DNA from 3 places in the Paenibacillus medicaginis genome. Region 3 is predicted to be linked to each of the others. Evidence: a T-box and tRNA genes for the amino acid it is inferred to sense, from the RefSeq annotation. Region 3 holds a T-box; the other regions hold tRNA genes.

Region 1 (8,101 bases), on a different contig from region 3:
TGATCATGTCCGAAACACTGTTGCTATGCCCTGTGGACAAGCTTCCATCGTGTCCAGTATTCATAGCCTGCAGCATATCAAGAGCCTCGCTGCCTCTCACCTCCCCCACGATAATGCGGTTCGGTCTCATCCGCAGGGCAGAGCGGATCAGATCACGAATGGATACCTCCCCCTTCCCTTCGGTATTGGGATTCCTCGTTTCCAAGGACACCAGGTTGGGAACGGTCGTAATTTGCAGCTCGGCCGAATCCTCAATCGTGATGATACGCTCCGATGCCGGAATGAACTGGGACAATGCGTTCAGGAAGGTGGTCTTCCCCGACCCCGTACCGCCGCTTATAAAAATATTGTATTTGCTGTGTACAAGCTGCTGCAGCAGCTCGGCCGCCTCTGCACTCAGGGCATCCTTTCGGATCAGATCCTCCATCGTAAGCGGCGCAGCCGGGAATTTGCGGATCGTCATGGTAGGCCCTTTAAGCGCAATAGGCGGCAGCACAATATTCACCCTTGAACCATCCTTTAAGCGCGCATCCACGATAGGGGAAGCTTCGTTCACAATCCGGTTCACACCGGCGACGATCATCTGGATAATATCCTCCAGCCGCTCACGGGACTCAAAGGCGACAGGCAGGCGCATAACCTCCCCTTCCCGTTCCACAAACAGTTCGGTATGGCTGTTGATCATAATTTCACTGATACCCGGGTCATCCACCAAGGGCTGCAGAACGTCCAATCCCCGGAATGAATCAAAGATCCGGCGGACAAGGACATACCTTTCACGTGAGGTTAATTCAGCAAGCCTCGCATCATACAGCACCCTGTTTTCGATTTGCCGGGTCAGCTCCTTATCCGTAACAGAGGAAGTAAGATCCAGTCCCGCCCGAATCTCCTGCCGCAGCTCCTGAAATATTCCGTTCTCCATTCACTCCTCCTTATGCACGGACAGGCTCCTGCAGTGCCACGACAGCCTCGTCCAGCAGTTCCCTGCACAGTCTGCGAATCTCACGCTGATAAATGGGAGAGCTCAACAGCAATTCTTCCCGGTCCATCTGTTTCCACGAGGGAATATACGGCAGCACACCATGCAGAACCATCCCTTCTGCCGGCAGCTCGTTGACCTGTTGGCCAGCAAACCTGTTCAGCACGAACAGGGTCTTGTCCATCAGCATTTCGTAATCATCTTTATACGAACTCTCAAGCTCATACAGCCGCAGCCTGCACTTATGCATGCTTACCACATCGTCGGCCAGCAGCCAGATCAGTCGGCTCCCGGCCTGCAAGACAGCCTCCGTGCGGGCATTCAGTTCGGCATCGGCATCCGCGATAATCACATCATATTGACCGGAACCTGCAAGCAACTTGATCAGCTCGCAGGTCTCCATACAGGTCATCTCCGCGATTTCCTTGCGGTTGGCCAGCGGCTGGAATATGTCAGCCTTAAAATCATGCTGCCGCATGCTGTAGGCCGCGGCAGACTCAATAGGATTCGTCCCCCTCGTCTTCATGTCATAAAGCAGACGCGAAAGTCCTGTTACGCCTTCAGCCGACGGTGCAAACAGTGAACTGGAGTCTGCCGTTTCCAGATTCAAATAGAACACGGAATAACCCGCACTACCCAATTGCTTGGCCATATTAAGGGCCGCTGTCGTTTTGCCTATACCGCCGGATGCGGAGACAAAACCCACCACCATCGTCTCCTCCCGGCTGCTCATGCGCAACTCCCCGTCCGTCCTGCGCCTGCATTCGTCCCAAATGCCTGCCAGCAATTGGGGGACAGGCTGATATTTCCGTATAGGGATCATGCCAGCCCCGGAACGTCCCTCTTCACTCAACAGGAAACAGGTCATGGGAGATTCTACACGTTCCTTCCAGCTCTCGAAAAACACTGCTTCTCCCACCACCGCATCAGGCTGCTTACCGTCAGCCGCCTCCTGCATATATTGGCAAAAAGCGTCCGGTTGTGAAAAAGCCGTCATCCGGATCCGCCCTGCATATTCACTTCCGTGCAAATAATCCAGCAAGGGCTCTATATACTCCCTGCTTTGCACAGCCAAAACAACCCTCAAACCATTCATGCCTCCTCCCCCATTCTGTTCAGAAACGCAAAAAAACACCGCTCATCAGCCGCTGTCATGCGGCCGGTGAACGGTGCTTCCGTCACGTCCCATATTTTTAACGATAGAATATCACAGTCTCGTGATCCAGGCAAGCTGTTTCTGTAAAATCCTTGTTTCTGTAAATCCTGCGGCGGCAAAAGTTTGAACAGGCTGTATTCGTTTTAGCGCCTATATTTTAGTACAATGTTGAAAGGCCAAGATTGCACCGGCAGCAGGAAAGGGTGAGCCAGAATGAACTTATATATCAGCCGTTCCAGTCAGCTAATCGTTGCAGCAGCATTATTGCTGTTTCTCTGCTCATGCGCCAGAGGAAATGCACATGCGACTGTACATATAGACCGAAGCGTTGATTTGGATGTGGAGGTCAGTGTAAGCGAAAATGCATTAAGCTCGTTATATTTGCAGAAAGCTTTAGAGGATTACGCGCAGCCTCTTGAACAATATGGAATACAGATTGAACCGCTTCAGGAAAGTGGACGGGACGGCTTTCAGCTGCACCATACGTTTACAGCCCCGAAATCCGACGGCAATACGGATCCCGCGGAGGTGCTGGAGAAGCTGACACAGCAGTTGCCCAAGGGGATGACGCTATCCTCCGCAGTCGAGAAGCATTTTTTCTCCACAGACTATCACTTGCAGTTGAGCGCCGATTTTCTGCAAATGCTTCCCGACGGCGATCAATCATTGACCGAAAGGCTGGAAAGCATGAACTTTATTGCCAAAAAGCTGCTGGCACAGCAGCTGGATTTCAGCTTCGATCTGGCGCTGCCCATTCGTCCGCTGGACCATAATGCGAATCAGGTGACAGATAACGGCAAAACTCTGACCTGGGACATCTCCCCGTTGAGCGAGAATCGGCTGGAGCTGGCCGTCCGTGTGCCGAATTTGGTACGCATTGCCACAGCGGCAGTGGTTGTACTGCTGACCGTAATTGCCCTTGTCTTATTCTGGCTGCGGCGGAGAAGAAAACACGCAAAGGGCTAACCTGACCAGGCGGCCCTGATTGCTGCCGGCTCAATCTTAAATCAGCTTAGAGAGACAGGAGAACAAATGAACACAAAGAACTTTTTTCATCCACACATGCCAAGACTGATTTCAATCATCGCGGGATTGTTCTTAACCTTGCTGATCGCAGGATGCGGTGCCGCTCCCCTGATCCAGGAGAACGGGACGTCTACGGACACAGTTCAGAACACTGACCAGAATACGGTCCAGGAATCCGCCCAACCGGAATTTCCCCGGGTAAAGGTCAAGCTGGACAGAGCTGTCGATGGAGATACGCTGAAAGTGATCTATAACGGCAAAGAGGAATCCGTGAGAATGCTGCTGATCGATACACCAGAGACGTCGCACCCACGTCTGGGAGTGCAGCCCTTTGGCCCTGAAGCAAAAGCATATACCAAACAGCTTCTGGAACAGGCAAAAACGATTGAACTGGAATTTGATGTCGGGCCGCAGCGGGACAAGTATGGTCGCATGCTGGCCTATGTATATGCTGACGGTGTCATGGTGCAGGAGACGCTGCTGAAGGAAGGCCTGGCTCGTGTTGCCTACATCTACCCGCCTAATGTGCGTTATGTCGATCCATTTGAAGAGCTTCAGAAAACCAGTAAGAAGCAGGGAACAGGCATCTGGAGTGTCGAAAATTACGCGCAGGAGGACGGCTTTCACCCGGATGAAATGGAAAACGGCACGGTAATTGATAACGGGAGTAACAAAGGGGCCGACACGGCAGCACAGACGAACACAGAAACATCTCCTCCCGCTGCGTCGTGCGCCATCAAAGGCAATATCAACTCCAAAGGGGATAAAATTTACCATACCCCAAAGTCTCCCTCTTATGAGCGGACCAAGCCGGAGCAGTGGTTCTGTACCGTTGCGGAAGCGGAGAAAGCCGGCTTCCGCGCTCCGAGATAGGAACTCATTTTTAAAGAGGTAGTTCAAAAAGTCATCTTTTGATCACGAAGTAAATCAGGAAGCGTACTCGACATCGAATCTTGAATTCAGCCGGGCCTTCCGGTGCTCACGTACCCCAAGTACGCTCCGCTCCTCAGTCCCTAGCTTCATTCAACCTTCTCGGTGCTGAAAACCTGACTTTTTGAACTCGCACTTAAAGCAAAAAAACGCCCTCACCGCTGGCGTTTTTTTGCTTACAGGAACCTTTCCCTTACCTCCGGTGAAGGAATCCGGCATTGGGCACCGTCGCCGTCATCCTTGCCGAACCAACGGTACCGGTTGCAGGCAATGTAAGTATATAGAGCATCCCTTATGGGACGAGGAATAAGGATAAACAGATAAGCAAGCGGATATGGAAAACGCAGATTCCTGGCAATCCGCAATACTGCCGTAGACTTGGTGAAATATACACCATCTTCAAACAGAACAAGTGTATCAAGCTGGTCTGGCGGCAGATTTCCCACCTCCAGCAGCCGCTTCCCTTCTTCGGATTGCAGCGAACCAAAATGGTGCCTGCCCTTCGGGTCACGCTTGAGGATGAATTGGACGGCTCCCTGACAAAAGTGGCATACACCGTCCACCAGAACAATGGGATGTCCCCTATGCTGTTCATTCAGCCCTGCGGCGACTGCCTCTCTTTCGGTCAATAGAAGCACCTCCTCTAACATAGATACCCTTGTTCAGACTGCTTTGTTCCGATATGCACAAAAAAAGCGCCGGAATTTTAAGAATCCGCCGCTTATTCATGCTGGTCGAAGAGAAGAACATCCGCTTACTCAGCCGCTACCTTCTCCAGCCAATTATTATCCTGCAGCTGCTGCTCCAGATCACTTGTATACTGTTCTATACACTTACAAATATAATCCTTGCGGCACACAGGGCAAGGCGTTTTTTGCAGACGGCTGATGCTCGTCATTGTCCATTCCGGATACCGTTGATAGAATACACGACACTCCGTGCCATCAGCCAAATACATCGTAAATTCGTATAATCCATCCTTTTCATTGCCGCTGGCTTTTTTAAAGTTCACAATATTCGGTTTGTAAGAAGACATAACATCACCTGTATTCTCAAATTTGGTCCATACCTTTGTCGAATCCAGCCGGAATTTCGGTTCTGAATCACCTAAGTATATTAAAGAATTTTTAGTATCATGTCAAATTGACAATCATCCATGTATTGAAATGGAAACCTAAAATGAATACACAACAAAAGAGCCCTGCAATAATACAGGACTCTTCTTCGTTAAATGATGCGGTCGAGAGGACTCGAACCTCCACGGGCGTACGCCCACTACCCCCTCAAGATAGCGTGTCTGCCATTCCACCACGACCGCTTAATTAAGCAACAGATTTATAATACTCCTTTTAACCTCAATTGTAAAGTTAAAATCAACAAAAAACATAATCATTATAGTCAAGTTATATTATATGACATAAATAATTTTGGCTGAGCGAAATTTCGGCAAATCAATTGACAACGCTCTGCAATGAATGTAAAAATGTATTACATAGATGGCGCATTAAACATCATTAAATACAAAATGCGTAAATAAACATAACATTTAAATCACGAGTTATATTTTAAGGAGGCGGACCATAATGAGCAAAAGCAGCCGATTGCTCCATTATGCGTATGTATTGGATCCCAGTTTGCCTATTGGCAGCTTCCCTTTTGTTTCCGAATTGAGACAGCATATCACTGAAGGAAGCGTAACAGCACTGGAAGATGTCGAAGCATATATGAAATGTCACATGCACAGCCATATGGTCAGCATGGACGGAATGGCTATAAAGGGTATTTATGCTGCCTCCAAGCAATATGACGGCTGGCGGATTGCGCTGATCGATAAAATGCTGCATGCGCAGCGAACACCCCGTGATCAGTTGAGCAGTGCCCGCATATCAGGTCAGCGTCTGCTCAAGCTGGGCAAAGCGCTGTATCCATGGATTGACTTTAGGGATCTGCAAAAAATATTGCAGCGGTACAGAGCCGTAGGCACGCTTCCTACAGTGCATGCCTGGATCAATTTTCAATTAGGTGTTGATATGGAGCAGGCGGTCATCACGTATTTAAATGCAGCCGTCAATGCCTGTGTCGAAGAAGCTGCCAAACAGCTAAATGAAACACAGATTTCCAAAAAACAGGTGCTCCAAAGAATCATGAAGGATATGGAGCAGGAATGGGAAAACAGCAAGGATGCCGAGCCCGTTCATTCCATCAAGCCGTTTCCCGCCTGGAATCTTGGAGCAGCGTATGCCGTTAACCCATTGCATCATAATAAACGTATGCTGCCTACACATCCGTGATCCCCAATTTTATATATACCCCTAACACAAAAAACACTCCAATCGCTTTCTTCCCCTGCGATTAGAGTGTTTTTTGTTATCGAAATCAGGATTCGGAATTGTTCTTATGGTGCCGGTATTGCACAAATTCAATGTACTCCTTTATAAACCACTGCTCATCCTTTGACAATTCCCTGCTTTTGTTGTAGATGTATGCCGGAAAGGATTCCGAAGCATCTCCAGGCGTACCTTTTCCCAAGACAAGCCAATCAAGACTGACATCAAAAAAAGTGGCGATTTCAATCAATTTGCTGGTGCCCGGTTTGGATTTCCCCCTTTTCCAGTCTCCAAGATTTCCCGTACTGATGGCCAGCTGCTCACAAAAAGCTTTTTTCGTCATTCCTCTTCGATGGATCAGCAGCTCAATGCGCTCATAAATAGACTGCATATCCACCCGCCTTCCTAAAAAACTTCAAGCAAGACGACGCACGTAAGTAATTATAGATTGTAAAATGACGTAAATAAGTATATAATGAAATTCAGATGGTTAATTATAGCACGTTTCACCATGAAATACAGCATAGGAAGCTAGTGTTGGGAAAATCGGTTAGGGGTGAAACTTCTTGAACAAAAAAAAGCCGATCACTCCATTCGGGTGGGCAATCAAACAGAGACTTACCGAGCTGCAAATGGATCAGAAAAGTTTTTGCGAACTGCACGGGATCCCCCCGTCACGACTTTCCAATCTGATTCACGGCACACGGAAAGCCGCCCGCCACAGACAGCTGGTTGCCAAACTTCTTGATATACATCCGAATGAAAAATACTAATTTTGCAGCAATGAACTGCTACAATAGGACGCACCAGCAAGGAAGTGAAATCGTTGTCCAAAACAAGGTCCATCCATCTGATCGAAGGAGCTAATTCACTGCCCGTGCAAATCGTTGTGATCGACCGCAACGGCACCATTCACGCGGTTAATCAAGCCTGGGAGCAGGCTCGCATCGATAAAGGAGCTCCGGCTGGCTATATGTGGCCTGGGACCTCCTATTTCGATATTTTGCCATGGTTCTGCAGTGACGACAGCCTGGAATCCGTTCAGACTCTGCATGACGGACTCCTTAGTGTCCTCCAGGGAGATACATCGCAATACAGCTGCGAATTTCATTGCAGGCATTCATCCAAGGACCAGTGGTATTTGCTCCAGGCTGCTCCAGTTGCGCAACCGGAAAATCAGGAAATTGAGGGGATTGTTATTTCCAGCACAGATATAACCCCCCTCAAACTACAGGAAACACGGCTTGTTCAAGCAATAGCACAGATCAGAACCATTCACGGCATGCTGCCGATCTGTGCTGTATGCAAGGACATCAAGAACAAAGACAATGAATGGCAGCCTGTCGAGTCCTATCTTGAGAAGCATACCCATGCCGAGTTTACACACGATATCTGTCCGGAATGCATTCGCAAGCTGTATCCCGAATATTCATCAAAACTGGGTCTGAATCACGCAAATTAACAGCCGTTCATAAAGGTCTGACAGGATATCTGTTACAGGCCTTTATGAGCCATTATTTTTGTCTTCTTTCTTTTTCTTCTTTTTGCGGTAAGCAGCAAATTCAACATAGTCGAGTATAAATACTTTTTCCTGCTCGGAAAGCTGAGCAATTTGGCAATTCAATTGCCCTAAATTGTCAAAAAAATAAGACTCCTGCTTTTCATTTACCATTTCACGATTCG
Region 2 (8,101 bases), on a different contig from region 3:
CTGACAAACTATTTGAGTACTTTACTGTGTTTAATACCAATGACGACGATCTGGAACTTGAGCTATTCGATGGAATTCAACTGATAGACCAGCTAATAGATGAGCAGCTAACCATCTTACAAAATAATGGGTTTCATTTTCAATTCAACTCATGTGACACCCCTTTTCAAATTGAAGTGCATCTCATTTCTGTACGCAGAGTTTTTGATAATCTTTTTTCTAACATTACCAAGTATGCGGATAAATCCTGGCCAGTTAAAATTAATTGTTATGTTAAACACCAGTTGTTATTTATTGACATAGAAAACCATATAAATACTGAATTGGATAAAATAAATAGTACCGGGATTGGTATGAAAACATGTGAAAAAATTATCGAAAGACATAAGGGGAAAATTGCGGTTACAAGCACCGAGGAAATTTATTCTGTCCACATTAGTCTTCCTGCCAAAAATTAGAGCGGGAAGTATCAGCTTGGCCAATTAGCCGCGGAAAATCACTCAAGGCGCTGCCACAGTGGCAGCGCCTTGATATTTTGCATCCCGGTTTAAAGAGCCGTCCTTCCATACCCGGTCACTCGGGTTAAGGCTCGATCCCCCACACCAGGGCTCCGTCTTGGTATAGCGTCACTTTTTCCCAGTCGGCGAAGGAGGTTTTGGTCGCGTCGTACGAGTAATCGTCGGTCTCGTCAAAATTGCTCCAGTTCGACTTGGCCACTCGCGTCTGGATTTCGCCGGTTTGTCCGCCCGGAGCGAGCGTCCCCGCGCCGCTGGTGAAACCGACCTCCATATAACTGTCCGTGAACGTGACCGTCACGTTAGAAGAGCCGATTTGCGCCCAGTCGACCCAGGATTGCATCGCTTCACTGCCGTCTTTGGTGAAATAGTAGCGCAGCTTCAAATCGCTTAGCTGGACGGCATCCTGACCGTTGTTCTTAATATTGAAGTGCGGCCGGATTTGGTTGTCGGTTGCGCTGGAATCGCCGTTGCGGTACTGCACCGCCAGATCGCCCCTAGGCGCTTCCTGCGGAGCCGCGCTGACTACGCCCGAGTCCGCGCTTTCGCCTGACGTATTAACGGCGCTGACGACATAGTAATACGTCGTGCCGTTCTCTACGGCGTTATCCGTATATGCCGTTCCTGTGACGGATTCCGCGATCGTCTCAAACGGACCGGACTCGCTCAGTGCGCGCTTGACGTTGTAACCATCCGCAGCAGACTCCGCGTTCCAGGTCAGTTTCACCTGCGCGTCCCCGGCCTCCACCGCGAGGCCCGCAGGCGCAGCCGGAGCCGGCAGGACGGCGGGAGTCGCGCTGGCGACGGCCGAATCCGGACCTGTTCCGACAGCGTTGACGGCGCTGATCACGTAAAAATAAGCCGTACCGTTCATGACGTCCGTATCCGTATAGGTCGTTGCAATCCCCGTCTCGGCAATAGATACAAACGGGCCGGACGCACTTGCCGCGCGTTTGACGATATAGTTCTCCGCACCACGGACCGCGTTCCAGTCCAGCTTCACTTGCTGGGCGCCCGCCGTTGCGGTCACCCGCGCCGGAGCGGCCGGAGGCGTGTTCCCGCCACCGTTATCGGTTAGCGGAATGGCCGGATAGGCGTTCTTCACGAGCTCGACAAACTGGTCGTGAAACCAGTGACCTGAAATCGGGGCGTTCGGCAAAGCGCCGGTCAACGTACCGTTGGACGTTGTGTAGGTAGGATCGCACATCCGGTCGAAGCCTTTGCCTTCGTCATTTGGAATTTGCGTGCTTGAGCCGTCCGAGTCTCCGGGCGGCTTCACCCAGACGAGCGCATCGACATGCGGATAACCCTGCGGATCCGCTTCAGGTCGCGCACCCATCCCCGCGCCCGCAGCGTTGCACCAGTTACCGCGATGCAGACGCTTGTCGATACGGCCGGAGTTCACATAGGTATTGATATCCGAGCCGGACGCACCGGTCGGCCGGTCGGGTCCGCCCCATCCGTTGCGCGAAGTGTCGATCAGGAAGCCGATGTCGGACGGCCAGCCTTTGGCCACAAAGCCGGAGTAGAGCGCCGCCGTAAAGTCGGCCTCATCAAAATACGGGTTCCATTCATAGTACTTCGCCGAACGGATCGGCTGGCCGTTGATGTTCAGATTCGAATCCGGCAAATTCGGTTCAACGAGGGGCGTCGTATTGGCCGTATTGGTAATGAAGCCGTCAACGCTATCCAACCCCGCCTGCGTTCCTTGAACTACAGATGTATACAGATTGACCGCCGGTTGGAGGTTGGAATCCCATCCTAGCCAACCGGAGTGGCCGATGTCCAAATATTTGTAGACATTCGGGATATCAGCCAGTTGATCCAGCGTATAGCGGACCGCATCCCGGTAGATATTGGTCGAGTTCGCCGCCGCACAGGCCGGGTCGTTCAGGTTCGTCACCAGGTTCGGCAGCGAGTCCGGTTCGATCACTGCAATAATGCGAATATCTTCGTATTTGGAGTCAGCGAAAAGATTTGCGATCACATCGATATATTCCGTTTTGTATCTTTGCAGCGCTGCCTGCGTGAGCGGCAGTTCGCCGTTCGAAGCCAAGGCATGACAGTCGCGACCAGGCAAATTGTAGATAACGAAGCTGGCCGTGATCGGCGTGTCGCCCTGCTGTTGCGCCAGCGCATTGTCCAAATGCTCTTCCAGACTAAGGCGCCCGCCAGCGACTTCGCCGCCATGAATCGCCGCAATCCGGTCCAGCCAAACCGCCGTCGGATACGACTTGACCGTCTCCATCTTGGCCGCCAGCTCCTCGTCTCCTACGCGGGCAATCGACATATCGACGGATTGTGCGTAATCCGGATTCAGATACGCCGTAGCGCCGGTAAACGGATTGTCCACGTGAGCGGGGGCCGCCTTCCCTGTCCCGGCCGGCAAAGACAACGGGACGGCTAATGTCGCAATCAGACAGGCCGCGAGGAAGGGCCTCATTTTAGGAAAAAACTTTCTTTTCATCTCTTTTCACTGCTCCCTTCATTGTTTTTTTCATATTCCATTAGGACTCCAAGTCCCCTCTTACGGGCGAATGCGCCCGATCTCCGGAGATATCTACCGATAGCATCACTCTCCTTATCGATTGATAGAGCTGCAAGTGGAAAAATAAGTACTTGTGATGTAAAATATGATAAGTATGCGCTTTCATTTCCAGTCCTATCATAAGGCAATAGGGATATTTTGTCAACCATAAAACGCCTTTTATTTCCAATCCATAGAGTTCCAAAAGAATAGCCCGGAACAGCGGAAAGGTAGATTGAGAGAAAAGCAGATCTATGTTCATCTGGAATACAGCTCAAAGCTTTCTTCGGCTCAAGTGTTGGGCAGTACCTTACAGATTCCAAGTATGCAAAAAGCTCCTGAATCTCTACTAGAGATAATTCAGGAGCTCTTTCGTGTCAATATGATGCGGTCGAGAGGACTCGAACCTCCACGGGGGGTTAGCCCACACGGACCTGAACCGTGCGCGTCTGCCAATTCCGCCACGACCGCAAATTATAATGAGTGCTTAGAATTTTTTTATTCGCAGCAACAGAATTGATAATATCATATATACCAATTGACAGTCAACACAAAATCGACAGATTCCAGGGACCTGTCCATAGCAACCCCGAAAAGCCCCCTCCAGGGAGGCCCTATCGATTGTGCTTACGCGGGAATGATAAATTTACGGCTTCAGCCGCCTGATTTCGTTATACGCCATAAGCAGCGGTGCCACGCCGTGCCCATTGTTCTCGACGATCTTCTCGCCGAAAACGTAGTACTCGTAAGTGCCGTCGCGCAGCTCACCTGTTTCCGGCTTCCTGCCGAGACCGGCACTGCGGCAGATGCCCCCCAGCAGCACTTCTCCGCCCTCTTCACACAGATAGCGGCTGACCGTTCCATCGAACGCTTTTTGGCCATAGGCGGCATACGTTTGCGGCAGGTAGCTGAGCCGGGCTCCCTTCAGAATGGCATACGCGAGCATCAGCGTCCCGCTCGTTTCCAAATAATTGCCTGCCCGCGCTCCCTGATCCACCACCTGATACCACATGCCCTCGCTGTGCTGATGTGGCAGCATACCGTCCACAAGCTCCTGCAGGTATTGTTTCAGGAAGTCACTATCGACCGGCTCTCCCTCCAGAATCTCCAGCATATCAACCAGCGCCATGGCGTACCAGCCAGCCCCTCGCCCCCATACATGCGGCGAATAACCCGTCGCCGGGTCGGACCAGAACATGTGCCGGCTCTCGTCGTACGCATGCCGATACAGCCGTTTTGACTCGTCAAAGAGAAAACGGCGCGCATTGCGGAACTGGGCGAGCGGATCGCTGTAGTCTTTCCCCCCCGCAAAGCACTTGATATATAACGCATAAAACGGCTGTCCCATGTACAGACCGTCAAGCCATACCTGATAAGGGTAGTTCTGCTTATGCCAGAAGGAGCCCGCGCCTGTTCGCGGATAAACCGCCAGCTGCTTGTAAAGCAGGTCCAGGACCTGTTTGTATTTCGGATCCCGCTCTTTGTCGTATAAAGCGAACAGGACGGTCGCCATCCGAATCTGGTCGATATTGTAATTTGCCGGGTCGATGGCGGGAATCCGGCCTTCTTCGTCGTACAGGCCATCGATGAAACCTTTGACGAAAGCGTATTCCGCCTCGTCGCCTGTCAGCGCATAGCTGTCCAAATACGCCTTCAGAATGCAGCCTTCGATATAATGCCATCTCAGCGAATACCATTTCGGCTCCGCCATGTACTGCGCTTTAAGCCGATCAACTAACGCATAAGACAAGATAACCAGCACCTCCACAGTGAGTCACGATATTTCTACTGTCATGATGGTTTTCGCAGTCATGATGATTTGGAATGTTCTTCACGATACTGCCCCGGGGTCATGCCCGTCTGTTTGCGAAACGTGCGGATAAAACCCGTAGCATTCCTGTAGCTCAATCGTTCGGCGATTTCGTTGACCTTCAGCGAGCTGTCTTTCAGCCACAGCTTTGCCATGTTGATCCGGTACTCCGTCAAATATTCGCTGAACGTCACACCGATTTCCTTCTTGAACACCCGACTTAAATATACCGGATGGAATTTCAGCTTCTCCGAGCACGCCTCCAGCGTAATGTCCTGATCGTAAGCATCATGAATCATCTGCACCATTTGGCGGGCGATGCTCATATATTGCGAATCGATCTGCTCCTTCAGGAAGGACAAGGCCGGAGGAAACAGCTTCGTTTTGAACCAGGAAACGATGTCAACTGCCGTGCTCAGCTTCAGGAATTGCTGAACCGCCGAGTTGGTACCAAGCAGGCTATTCAGAGCCCCTCCGTGCTGCTGAACAAGCCGATATATCCGCGTGATCAGCTCAAGCATTAAAATTTGAAAATCGTTAAACGGAACGTTCTGTTCCATGATCGACCTCACATACCTGTCGAAATGCTCGAGGGCCGAAGCCTCATCACCCGCCTGCAGCGCATGGATCAGGCTGTTCTCCAGATAAGCCCAGGAAGCGTCCGGTTGAATACTGACCACGGAAGACGATTCGATATCGTCATAGCTCACGATCACATGATAGCCGAGGCTAATTCTCCGTTTCAACGCCTCCAGTGCTTCTGAATAAGCGTTCATAGCACCTGCATATCGATGAAACGCCCGGCTGATGCCGATGCTGACCTGGAGCTGAAGCAGCTCGTGCACCTTGCTTTGAATTAGGCCCGCCAACTGATGAAATAGCGCTTTTAACTCATCAGGGCGGTCCAAATCGCTTGTAATCAGCGACACCTGGGACTGGTCCAGCAGCAGCGAGCCCATCAGGTTGTGGGACGGAATCATCTCTCCGACGATATTGTGTATTGCAAACAACAACAGCTCTTTATCCTTCTCCGTATATCTCGTGTCCTGCAGCGTATCGATCTGAATGACAAGCACGCCGAGCGAGTCGCTTGTGTCCGCAATCCCGTACACGCCGCTTTTGTAAACGAACTCACGCTCGGTCACCTGTCCCATGAACAGCTTGTGCAGGAAAAACTCCTTGATCTGTCCGCGCTGCCCTTGCAGCTGCTGCTGAAGCTGCCTGCGCGAGCTGAACAGGATGTGCAGACGCTCCTCAATATAGGCGAACTCGTCTTTTTTGCCAGCATCGTCCGCTTCTCCGCCAAACTGCTGCATGATCGCGAACATTCGCCGGATCGGCTCATACATTCGTCGGCTTCCGAAATAAGCGAATACCGCAATCACGGAAAAAATAAGCACACAGGCGTTGACCGTAACGAGGGCGATTTTGCGTGATTCCTTGGTAATCTCCTGGATGGATACGATCGACACGTAAGTCCAGTTATGAGGATCAGACCCAAGAACATTGACGGCCAGGCCCTGCTCTTCAAAATACCCCGTCTCCACTTCTGAATACGCTTTCAATTCTGTCAAAACTGCATCGGCGATCTTGGGCGAGCCCGGACTGGACAAAAACGGCTCACCCTCGCTGTTTAGCACATAGATGTTTCTCCACTCCGTATTTTGTCGTAAGTCTTGTTCCAGCTCATTGTAAGACAAATCGACGATCAGCATCCCTTTCGGCTGAGAAGAGGAGTTGATCATGGGCAGCTTGACAATCAGGCGGATTTTATAAGGTTCGGCCACTTCGTCGGCCGGCTGATCCGCCTGATTTGCAGCCTCCGCGCGCCAATACATCTTCTTCGATTGCAAAGCGTATTCGCTCATCCGGTCGCGGTCTGAGAATGTCCCGGAAGGAGTAAAACCGAGCTCGCTAATCATCCAGTTGTGGTCGAGATTGATCAGAAAAGTGTCTGTCACGCCTGCAATGGAGTGAAGATTGTATAAACCCTTAGACAAAGCCGTTATGTTTTGAAAATCGTCGGCCGTCAAGGCGCGGTCGTACAAGTTGGCCGCCAGGGGAGAGTTGATATACTGCACCGCGCCCATTTCCACATTTTTGAATATTTGCTCGATTCGCGTTTTGTTTTGCAGCAAAATCTGCTCATTGCTTTCGTTGACTTTTTTCTCGATATCCTGCTTGGCAATGAAGTAGGAGATCGTCCCGGTGGAGACGACCGGAACGGCAACCAGCAGCAGGGTGAAGACGAACAAACGGACTAAATATCTGGGCATCGGGCATCCTCCCCCTTCGACTACTGTATCAGGCGTGCAAGGTTATACCGACACCCATTATACCAGAAATTTGCTTTCGAAAGTCTGGTTCCGGCTCTCCTCTTATTTGTCCAGCTTGTTGTACCCTTCCGTAAACTCTTCCATGACCTTGTCACCACCGGCTTTTCGCCAGTTGGCTACTTCCGCTTCCCAGCCTGCTTCATCCACTTTACCCATGATGAATTTGGTCTGGGCGTCGCGGATCATCGTATCCAGTTCGCTGCCTCTTTCCGTATAAGTCGGCGACAGCAGCGTCAACGCCACATTCGGAACGGCATGCTCCAGGTTCGCAGCAACGATATCCCAGCCTTTAGCCTGCAGCTCGTTCAGCTTGAGCGGAAGCCCTTGTCCTCCCACCTCGAACGACGGCAAGCTGTCACGGTACGGCTTCACCTCGAGATTGAACAGCGCCAAATCGGTAATTTCCGCTTTGCCGTCCTCTGTTTTTTTGAAATGCTTGCCTTCGAACCCGCGGCTCAGCAGTGTGGACATGTCAGGCTCCAGCAGCTTGTCGAAGAAGGCGAGCAGCCGCTTCAATTCCGCTTCGGATGTCACGGACGATTTCGGGAATACGAAGAAGCCATTATTGCCCGGCTCCGCTGGCAGGCGATAGCCCGACGGTCCTTCGAACTGCGCAACATCAACAACCGCATGAGGCACCGCCTTGGATACATTGATGTACGAAGTGGCCGCAGCGGACGCCACCGCATTGCGCATCGCGGCTTGACCCGCATTCCATTTGTTATCGGCATCGGCCGTTTGCACGACAGAGAAATCCTGATTGATCAATTTTTCCTCATATAGTCTGCGGAGCAGCTTCATGGCGTCCATATAAGGCTCGGTCATGAATTCCGGAATAACTTTGCCGGCCACAACTCCCCACTTGTTCGGGGCGCCTTGCGATACGGCGAGCCGTGTCAGGAATGCGCTGCTG
Region 3 (8,101 bases):
ACAGACCAGGGTCAATGTCGTCCGTGATGCCCAGCACCAGGCCTTTCATGAACCCGGCATGGATCTGCGGCGCAAAGGCCGTATCCATCCGTTCTCCAAGCAGGATCCTGGCGTTATCACTCCAGCGCAGCAGGCTGTACCTGCTCCACGAGCCTGTCTCCAGAATGAGCACGGAATCGGCTCCTTTGCTCTGCAGCAGCCAATGGATTTGCCGGGTTTTCAGATAATTCCGGTAATCGAAGCCGCCAAAATTTCTTGCTCCCTCCGGGTTCTTCATCGCCCCTGCCAGTGTGATCCGGTCCCCCCTGGACCAGGCTCTGGCAGTATTCTGCTCCTCCTGCGCGGCGAGCTTGACCTGCACAAGCACTTTTTCTGATATCTCGCGGGTCTGTGCGGACTCCGCTGTGTCACCGAGAGCAGCAAGCTCCAGTTCAAACTCCGCTTTATTTCCGTCAACCTCCACGGGAGACGCGATCCGGCCTTCCGCCCGCACCGTCCTGCCGTCAAGCTCACCGCTCCCGGTATTCAGTACCTGAGGAATGCGGCTTGCCTGAAAATGATCATACAGCTCCCAATACAGTCCGCCGGCGGTTAAAATCAAAAAATACAGCAAAGCCTTCCGCCATGAGATTTTGCACAGCCACACGGCCAGCGGCAGCATGAAGAGGATACCTGCCCATATGCCAAGCAGCACTTCCCCGGAATAAAGGCGGGCAGCCCCGAGGCCTGTAATCCAGCATACCGTCGCGGCAAGCAGCGGCCTGTTGTTCATGATGTTCCTCCTTTGCAATAAAAAAAGAACCTCTGCCCGCGCTCTTCGCGGCAGAGGTTCCTCCTCTTGCAATCATTAATTTGATATTTTCATCCATGTCTGATGTGGCGGCTGATAGTTTTCCATCTGTCTGAACACGATACCCTTCTGCTCCATAAGCTTCTTCACCTTGCCCGCGTCCTTCGGGTAAGGGCGATGATAGATCACTTCAACAATGCCGCTGTTTGCCAGCATATTGGAGCAGGTCCAGCACGGCTCATCCGTGACATACACGGTTGAGCCTTCCCGGTCGATCCGGTCCGTGAACAGCAGCAGGTTCTGCTCCGCATGGATCGTGCGGATGCAACGCTGCTTTTTGACTAATTCCTCTCTGCCATCCGTCACGACAAGCTCGACCTCTTCGGAAATCATGCAGCCTGCTTCGGAGCAGTCCAGGACTCCCGAAGGGGCTCCGTTGTAGGCTGTACCCAGCAGCTTTTTCCCCTGCACAAGCACTGCCCCGACGTGGCGGCGCGGACAGCGGGAGCGGGTCGACACCATATAGGCGATATCCATAAAATACGTATCCCAGTCTTTGCGTCCCTCGGCGCTCATATCTTACCTCCAGCACACAAGTAGTGATATTGGCACTCACTTCAAATTCGTTACACAAGCTACAACTTAATGTAGGGCTTCATCTTCAGCAGCATTTTGGAGCCGATGCCCTTCACTTGGTCCAGATCCTCCGGCCGCTTGAAGGGTCCGTGCGCATTGCGGTATTCCACAATGGCCTGCGCCTTCTTCGCGCCAATGCCCGGCAGCTCCATCAGCTCCGCCGCCGAGGCGGTATTAATGTTGACCATCTGCCCATCGGCAGGGAGCGGCTCGGATGCCTCCGTGTCTCCCGAAAGCTCGGCTGCCTGCGGTTGAACAGCCTCGGGAGGCTGCTGCTCCGTCACGGGAGCGGCTGTTTGCTTGGGGGACGTCTGCTCGACAGCCGTTTTCTCTACAGCCGTTTTTTTCGCTGCAGCGTCTGCAGCTTTAGGATCAGACCCGCCAGAGGCTTGGCCTGCCTCCTCCCCGGCGGAAGACGCCTTTTCAGAAATAGCAGAAGCCGTCTCGCTCTCTTCGGCGGCCCGTTCCTCAATAACCGGGTTCAGTGGAGTCCACCCTGGCTCCGGAGCAGGGGCACGGCTGCCGGAAAATAAGATCAGCCCGCTGCCCGCGACGGCCAGCGCCACCGCAACGGCATTCATTGCACGCTTCAATCCCATCTGTCCTCTCTTCATAGATATTCGGCGATCTCAACAAAACCGCCCTGTTCAAAGCTGCATATCCAAGCAGAAGCTGACGTCCCGCCCAAAAAGTCGTCATGATGCCCAAGGCCGGATGCATACACTATGAGGAATAACTACGGCTTATTCAACAGTTGGAAGGAGGACGTTAAGCATGAAGGTAGGTTTTATCGGGACCGGCAGCATGGGCAGTCTGCTTATAGATGCATTTGTTAACGCCGGCGCCCTTACCCCCTCGCAAATTACGGCAAGCAGCCGGACATTTGCCAAAGCAGAGAAGCTGGCCCACCGCCATCCCGGCCTGAACCTTTCCTTACGGAACAGCGACACGGCGGCGGACAGCGATATTGTATTTATTTGCGTAAAGCCCCTGGAATTCAAATGTGTGATCGACGAAATCCGCAATGCGGTTTCACCGGAACAGATTGTCGTATCCATCACAAGCCCCCTGCTCATTGAGCGGCTGGAGAGCGAGCTCTCCTGCAAAGTATCCAAAATTATACCCAGCATTACAAATCTGGTCGGCAGCGGAGCCTCGTTATGCATACATGGCAGCCGTATCAACGAAGAGGACCGGTACATGCTGGAAAATCTGATGTCAGCCATCAGCAAGCCGCTCCGTGTACCGGAAGCGTTTACCCGGGTTGCTTCCGACTTTGCCAGCTGCGGCCCTGCGTTTCTCTCCTATTTCCTGGAGCAATGGATTAACGCCGGCGCCGAACTGACCGGCATGGACCGCCGGCAGCTCTGCGAACTCGCCAGCGAAATGCTGCTCGGCACCGGAAGGCTGCTCACTGAAGGCGGGTTCACTCCTGCCGAGCTGCAATCCAGGGTAGCCGTTCCCGGCGGGATCACGGCCGAAGCGCTCAGCCTGCTGGAAATGAGCCTGCACAATGTGTTCCATGAGCTGATTAGAACCACACATGACAAGTATGAAGAAGACGTCCGCAGAGCAGACGCCTTATTCAGTTCGGAGCAGCTTAACCGGCAACAATATTGACGAGCTTGCCAGGAACGGCAATGACCTTGCGCACCGTCTTGCCTGCAAGCACCTGCTGCACATTATCCAGTGACATGGCGTGCTCCTCCAGCGCCTTGGCGTCCAGATCCTTGGATACCGTCGCACGCTGCACGATTTTACCGTTAATTTGCACAACGATTTCCACCTCGGCGTCCACGGTCCACGCCTCGTCATATTCAGGCCACGAAACATACGAAATGGTGCCGCTGTGCCCCAGCCGTTCCCAAAGCTCTTCAGCAAGATGCGGCGCTAGCGGTGACAGAAGCTGCACAAAATGCTCCATGCCCTGACGCGGCAAGCTATCCGCCTTGTAAGCTTCATTGATGAAAATCATCAGCTGGCTGATCGCGGTATTGAAGCGCAGGTTGTCCAGATCCTCGGTTACCTTTTTAATAGTTTTATGCCAGATGCGTTTGAAATCATCCGTTCCGCCGTCCGGCGTAATTTTGCTGTTCAGGCTTCCGTCTTCCGAGATAAAGAGTCTCCAAACGCGGGACAGGAAGCGATAGGTGCCCTCTACGCCATTTTCGTTCCATGGCTTTGTGGCCTCCAGTGGTCCCATAAACATCTCATACACACGCAGCGTATCTGCACCATATTCTTTAACAATATCGTCAGGGTTAACGACATTGCCGCGGGATTTACTCATTTTTTCATTGTTGGTGCCGAGAATCATGCCCTGGTTGACCAGTTTGTGGAACGGTTCTTTCGTCTCCACTACGCCCAGATCATACAGCACTTTATGCCAGAAGCGGGCATACAGCAGGTGCAGCACCGCATGCTCGGCGCCGCCGATATACAGGTCGACAGGCAGCCATTCGCGCTGCTTGTCTTTGGATACCAGTTCCTTATCATTGTGCGGATCAATGAAACGGAGATAGTACCAGCAGCTTCCGGCCCATTGCGGCATTGTATTCGTTTCGCGGCGGGCTTTCATGCCGGTCTCAGGGTCAATCGTTTCCACCCATTCCGTCACATTGGCCAGCGGGGATTCTCCCGTTCCCGACGGCTTGATATGATCGACATCCGGCAGGACAAGCGGAAGCTGATCCTCTGGAACGGTCTTCATCGTTCCGTCTTCCAGATGCAGAATCGGAATCGGCTCGCCCCAGTAACGCTGACGGCTGAACAGCCAATCACGCAGACGGTAGGTCACCTTTCCTTGGCCTTTGCCCTGCTCCTCCAGCCAGGCGATCATTCTGGCGATCGCTTCTTCGTTATGAAGCCCGTCGAGGAAGCCGGAGTTCACATGCGGTCCGTCTTCGGTGTAGACTTCTCGAGTTACATCTCCGCCTGCTACCACTTCAATAATATCCAGACCGAACTGCTTGGCGAACTCCCAGTCACGGGTATCATGTCCAGGCACAGCCATAATGGCTCCTGTTCCATATCCCGCCAGCACGTAATCGGCAATCCAGATCGGCAGCTTGGCTCCATTAACCGGATTGACGGCATAAGCCCCGGTAAATACGCCTGTTTTGTCCTTGGCCAGATCCGTACGCTCCAGATCGCTCTTGCGTGCCGCCTGCTCCTGATACTGCTTCACCGCTTCCTTCTGCTCGGCTGTCGTAATGACATCCACCAATTCCTGCTCCGGAGCCAGCACACAGTAGCTTGCGCCGAAAAGTGTATCAGGACGGGTCGTAAACACCGTCAAGCTCTGGTCATGACCATCGATCTCGAAATGTACTTCGGCACCCGTGGATTTTCCGATCCAGTTGCGCTGCATATCCTTAATGCTTTCCGACCAGTCAAGCTCCTCCAGATCCTCCAGCAGACGCTCGGCATACTCGGTAATTTTCAGCATCCATTGACGCATCGGCTTGCGGATGACCGGATGGCCGCCCCGCTCGCTCTTGCCGTCGATGACCTCTTCATTCGCCAGCACCGTGCCCAGAGCCGGACACCAGTTCACGGGCACCTCGGCCACGTAAGCAAGACCGCGTTTGTAGAGCTGAATGAAAATCCACTGCGTCCATTTGTAATAATCAGGATCGGTCGTGCTAAATTCGCGGTCCCAGTCATACGAGAAGCCAAGCGATTTGATCTGGCGGCGGAAGTTGTCGATATTCTTGAACGTAATATCGCGCGGATGCTCGCCTGTATCAAGCGCATGCTGCTCGGCTGGCAGGCCAAAGGCGTCCCAGCCCATCGGATGCAGCACGTTATAGCCTCTCGTTCTTTTATAACGGGATACGATGTCCGTAGCTGTATAACCCTCCGGATGACCGACATGCAGTCCGGCTCCGGACGGATAAGGGAACATATCCATGGCGAAAAATTTCGGTTTAGCCGGATCTTCTCCCGTGCGGAATGTTTTATTCTCTTCCCAATGCTGCTGCCATTTCGGCTCAATGCTTTGTGGTTGGTAGCCATGCTTCGGCTGTGTCGTTTCACTCATACTGATTTCCTCCTCATACGGTCTGCAACAAAAAAACCTCCGCATCCCATAGCGTGTCTGCGCTAGGGGCGAGAGGTTGTTTCCCGTGGTACCACCCTAGTTAGTAGACGGCGTTCTTCACCGCTACTCCCTTAAGCACCCGATAACGGGGGTGTTCCGATGCGGCTTACTTGCGTGTTCAGTGGATTGTAGCCTTCTGTCCCGCGTTGACCGCATATCTCCGAGGTGAGTTCATTCCGCTCGTCAACCGGCTTGCACCCGCCGCCGGCTCTCTGCATGATCAAGACAAAATTACTGTTCCTCATCAGTGATTTTTAACGCAAATATTGCCACCATTATATGAAATACAGCTCAAGATGTCAATGCCGGCTCTCCCTGGCCAATCCCTGGCCATTATATCCTGGTTTATCGGGGATTATTCGACAGACTGAGGCTAATGGCGTAGGCTTAACGGTTTATTTTGCAGAGAGATGTATTTTGCCGTTGAAATCGCTTCCAAAATTTGAAATAATCGTGCTACAACAGCGAATTGACGCACAGGAATTTGCTGAAAAAGAATGTAGTGCAACCAGTGCAGACTCAAGCTTTGAAAATCAGAGTATGAGGAGGATTGGCCAATGCGTAAATTTTGGAACTGCATTGCTTTCACTGCTGTCGTGCTGTTGCTTGGTTTTGCTTCTTATTCATCCGGTGATCGCGCCTATGCTGCCGAATACACCCAGGGCGTGTCGGTTTCGGGTACGACGGCAACCATCTGGTTCGATTCCAATGTCAACACAACCTGGGTGGATGTTCATTACAAGGTCAATTCGGGTGTGCAGCAAGATTTCAGAATGAGCTATGACAGCAGCACCTCAAGGTATGTCCAGTCGATTAACAATGTAGCTGCAGGCAGTGTAATCACTTATTTTTTCACCTATAACAATGGAACTCCGGCATACGATACCTCATCCTTCACCTACACGGTTCCCTCAGGGGGAACGACCGATCCGGGGAATCCCTCCGGCGGCAATTCTATTTATGACATTGCAGCATCGTCCATCCCCGGCCCAACCGGCAATGGGAAGCTAACCTTCCGTTTGCTGAACGGAACCAATGGCGCATACAGTGATCAGCAAATCTATTGGGGCGTGCTTGGCATCAACCCCGCAAACGGGCGCTGGAGCTACCTGGATGCCTCAGGCCAACTGCAGCCGATCTCCACAGCATTAAATGATGCCCCTGGCCATCTGACCAAAAATGGAATCAATTATGCGAATATTTATAATACACTCTCCAGCTCGTATGTGAATTTGCCGAAAATCACGTCAGGCCGCATGTTCATCTGTGTCGGCTCTCCCTGCTACATTAAAACCTATGACGACGGGTTCGCGGGCCCGGACATCAACAACCCGACCGATCCCAACCGGAACATCTATTTTGATTTCATCGAGTTCACGGTAGACGATGCAGGCTATCATGGCAACACGACACGTGTGGACGGCTTTGGCTTCCCGATCCAGCACAGGCTGGTCAACCGCACCGGCACCTATGACCGGACCGTGGGTGAGCTGGAATCCGAGACACGGGCTGGGCTGTTCCAGAAATACCGGAATGAAGTGCAGGAGCCTTTTAAAGCGTTGGCCGATGTACAGGCTCCCTATCGGATTGTAGCGCCGATTCATGGCTCATTCGCCTCCGGTGGCGCCAATGCCAACTATTTTGCCGGTTATTCCGGCTACAGCACCCAGGAAATTCTGCTCTGCAACGGTGCACTGCAGGAGGATTCCGCCAAATGCTCGGCCATTAACCGCCACGTCTATGAAAATCCGGCGAACTGGAACAATATTGCGGCCTATTATCAGGCCGCGCCAGCCAACTATTATTCCAAGTTCTGGCATGACCATAGCATAGACCGTCTGGCCTACGGTTTTGCCTATGATGACTACAACGGACAAGCCTCCTACCTGGAGGTCGGCGACCCGAAGGGCCTGCTGATCCGCGTAGGCTGGTAAAAGCTCTATGACTAAAGACGCCGTCTCAGCACTTAAGCGGCGTCTTTACATTTACTGTTCCCAGCCCGCTTCATCCACCATGCTGCACGGTGCTGGCCGACTACTTGCCTGAGAACTGGACACCATTGCTCTTATTTTGGCAAAACAAGCTTATTTCGACCTTCCAGCGGACCCCAGTGCACTTAATCCAATGTTTTCTTGTGATTTTCTGCCCCAACAGACATTATAAGATCTCCTGTGTCCGTTTAGCAGGGAAAACAGGGGATTTCATAACCAATAAGCTCCATCAGGTCCGGTGGGTCCATACATTTATAACGAACTATAACATTGGTGAGGTTTTGAAGTGAATCCCTCATAAATCCCTCTACGGGGGATGCGCCCTCTTTTCTTTTTACGGCGCAAAAGTTAACAAAGGGGAAGCTTGTTTGCTCTTGTTATTTTTCTTTGCAGTAAGCGGGGATACGCACGCAGCAGCGGAGAGGACGAAGCAATTCCGAAAAAGCGGAGCGGTCGCCTTTGGCCCGAAGGGTCAACAGCGATTGTAGGAATGCTTCGTTCTTGGAGCCTCTCAGAACGTAAAAAAGAGGCGCCTACATCATAGGACACCCCTGGTTCAACTTTATTTTACTGCAACGTAGA

Evidence for each region. The T-box of region 3 lies ahead of leuS (leucine--tRNA ligase). A T-box ahead of a tRNA ligase gene usually reads a tRNA of that ligase, here a tRNA-Leu.
Region 1: it encodes a tRNA-Leu, which carries the amino acid that the T-box ahead of leuS (leucine--tRNA ligase) is inferred to sense. The anticodon was not compared.
Region 2: it encodes a tRNA-Leu, which carries the amino acid that the T-box ahead of leuS (leucine--tRNA ligase) is inferred to sense. The anticodon was not compared.

What each region holds. Positions count from the first base shown of each region.
Region 1 is NZ_JBHIRY010000025.1:43,664-51,764, reverse strand. It holds gene ACE5LO_RS20945 (TadA family conjugal transfer-associated ATPase) at 1-922, opposite strand, end outside; gene ACE5LO_RS20940 (P-loop NTPase family protein) at 933-2,075, opposite strand; gene ACE5LO_RS20935 (EGFR-like transmembrane domain-containing protein) at 2,349-3,101, shown strand; gene ACE5LO_RS20930 (thermonuclease family protein) at 3,168-4,034, shown strand; gene ACE5LO_RS20925 (thiol-disulfide oxidoreductase DCC family protein) at 4,268-4,720, opposite strand; gene ACE5LO_RS20920 (hypothetical protein) at 4,846-5,127, opposite strand; tRNA gene ACE5LO_RS20915 (tRNA-Leu) at 5,327-5,409, opposite strand; gene ACE5LO_RS20910 (urease accessory protein UreF) at 5,675-6,382, shown strand; gene ACE5LO_RS20905 (helix-turn-helix domain-containing protein) at 6,468-6,809, opposite strand; gene ACE5LO_RS20900 (XRE family transcriptional regulator) at 6,985-7,191, shown strand; gene ACE5LO_RS20895 (PAS domain-containing protein) at 7,245-7,880, shown strand; gene ACE5LO_RS20890 (helix-turn-helix domain-containing protein) at 7,923-8,101, opposite strand, start outside.
Region 2 is NZ_JBHIRY010000006.1:168,623-176,723, reverse strand. It holds gene ACE5LO_RS09050 (HAMP domain-containing sensor histidine kinase) at 1-458, shown strand, start outside; gene ACE5LO_RS09045 (glycoside hydrolase family 6 protein) at 583-2,982, opposite strand; gene ACE5LO_RS09040 (hypothetical protein) at 2,979-3,365, opposite strand; tRNA gene ACE5LO_RS09035 (tRNA-Leu) at 3,429-3,513, opposite strand; gene ACE5LO_RS09030 (glycoside hydrolase family 88/105 protein) at 3,689-4,792, opposite strand; gene ACE5LO_RS09025 (helix-turn-helix transcriptional regulator) at 4,852-7,128, opposite strand; gene ACE5LO_RS09020 (extracellular solute-binding protein) at 7,231-8,101, opposite strand, start outside.
Region 3 is NZ_JBHIRY010000024.1:56,583-64,683, forward strand. It holds gene ACE5LO_RS20490 (ComEC/Rec2 family competence protein) at 1-772, opposite strand, end outside; gene ACE5LO_RS20495 (deoxycytidylate deaminase) at 848-1,366, opposite strand; gene ACE5LO_RS20500 (ComEA family DNA-binding protein) at 1,426-2,019, opposite strand; gene comER (late competence protein ComER) at 2,201-3,046, shown strand; gene leuS (leucine--tRNA ligase) at 3,027-5,468, opposite strand; T-box leader at 5,530-5,785, opposite strand; gene ACE5LO_RS20515 (glycoside hydrolase family 64 protein) at 6,086-7,462, shown strand; gene ACE5LO_RS20520 (class I SAM-dependent DNA methyltransferase) at 8,082-8,101, opposite strand, start outside.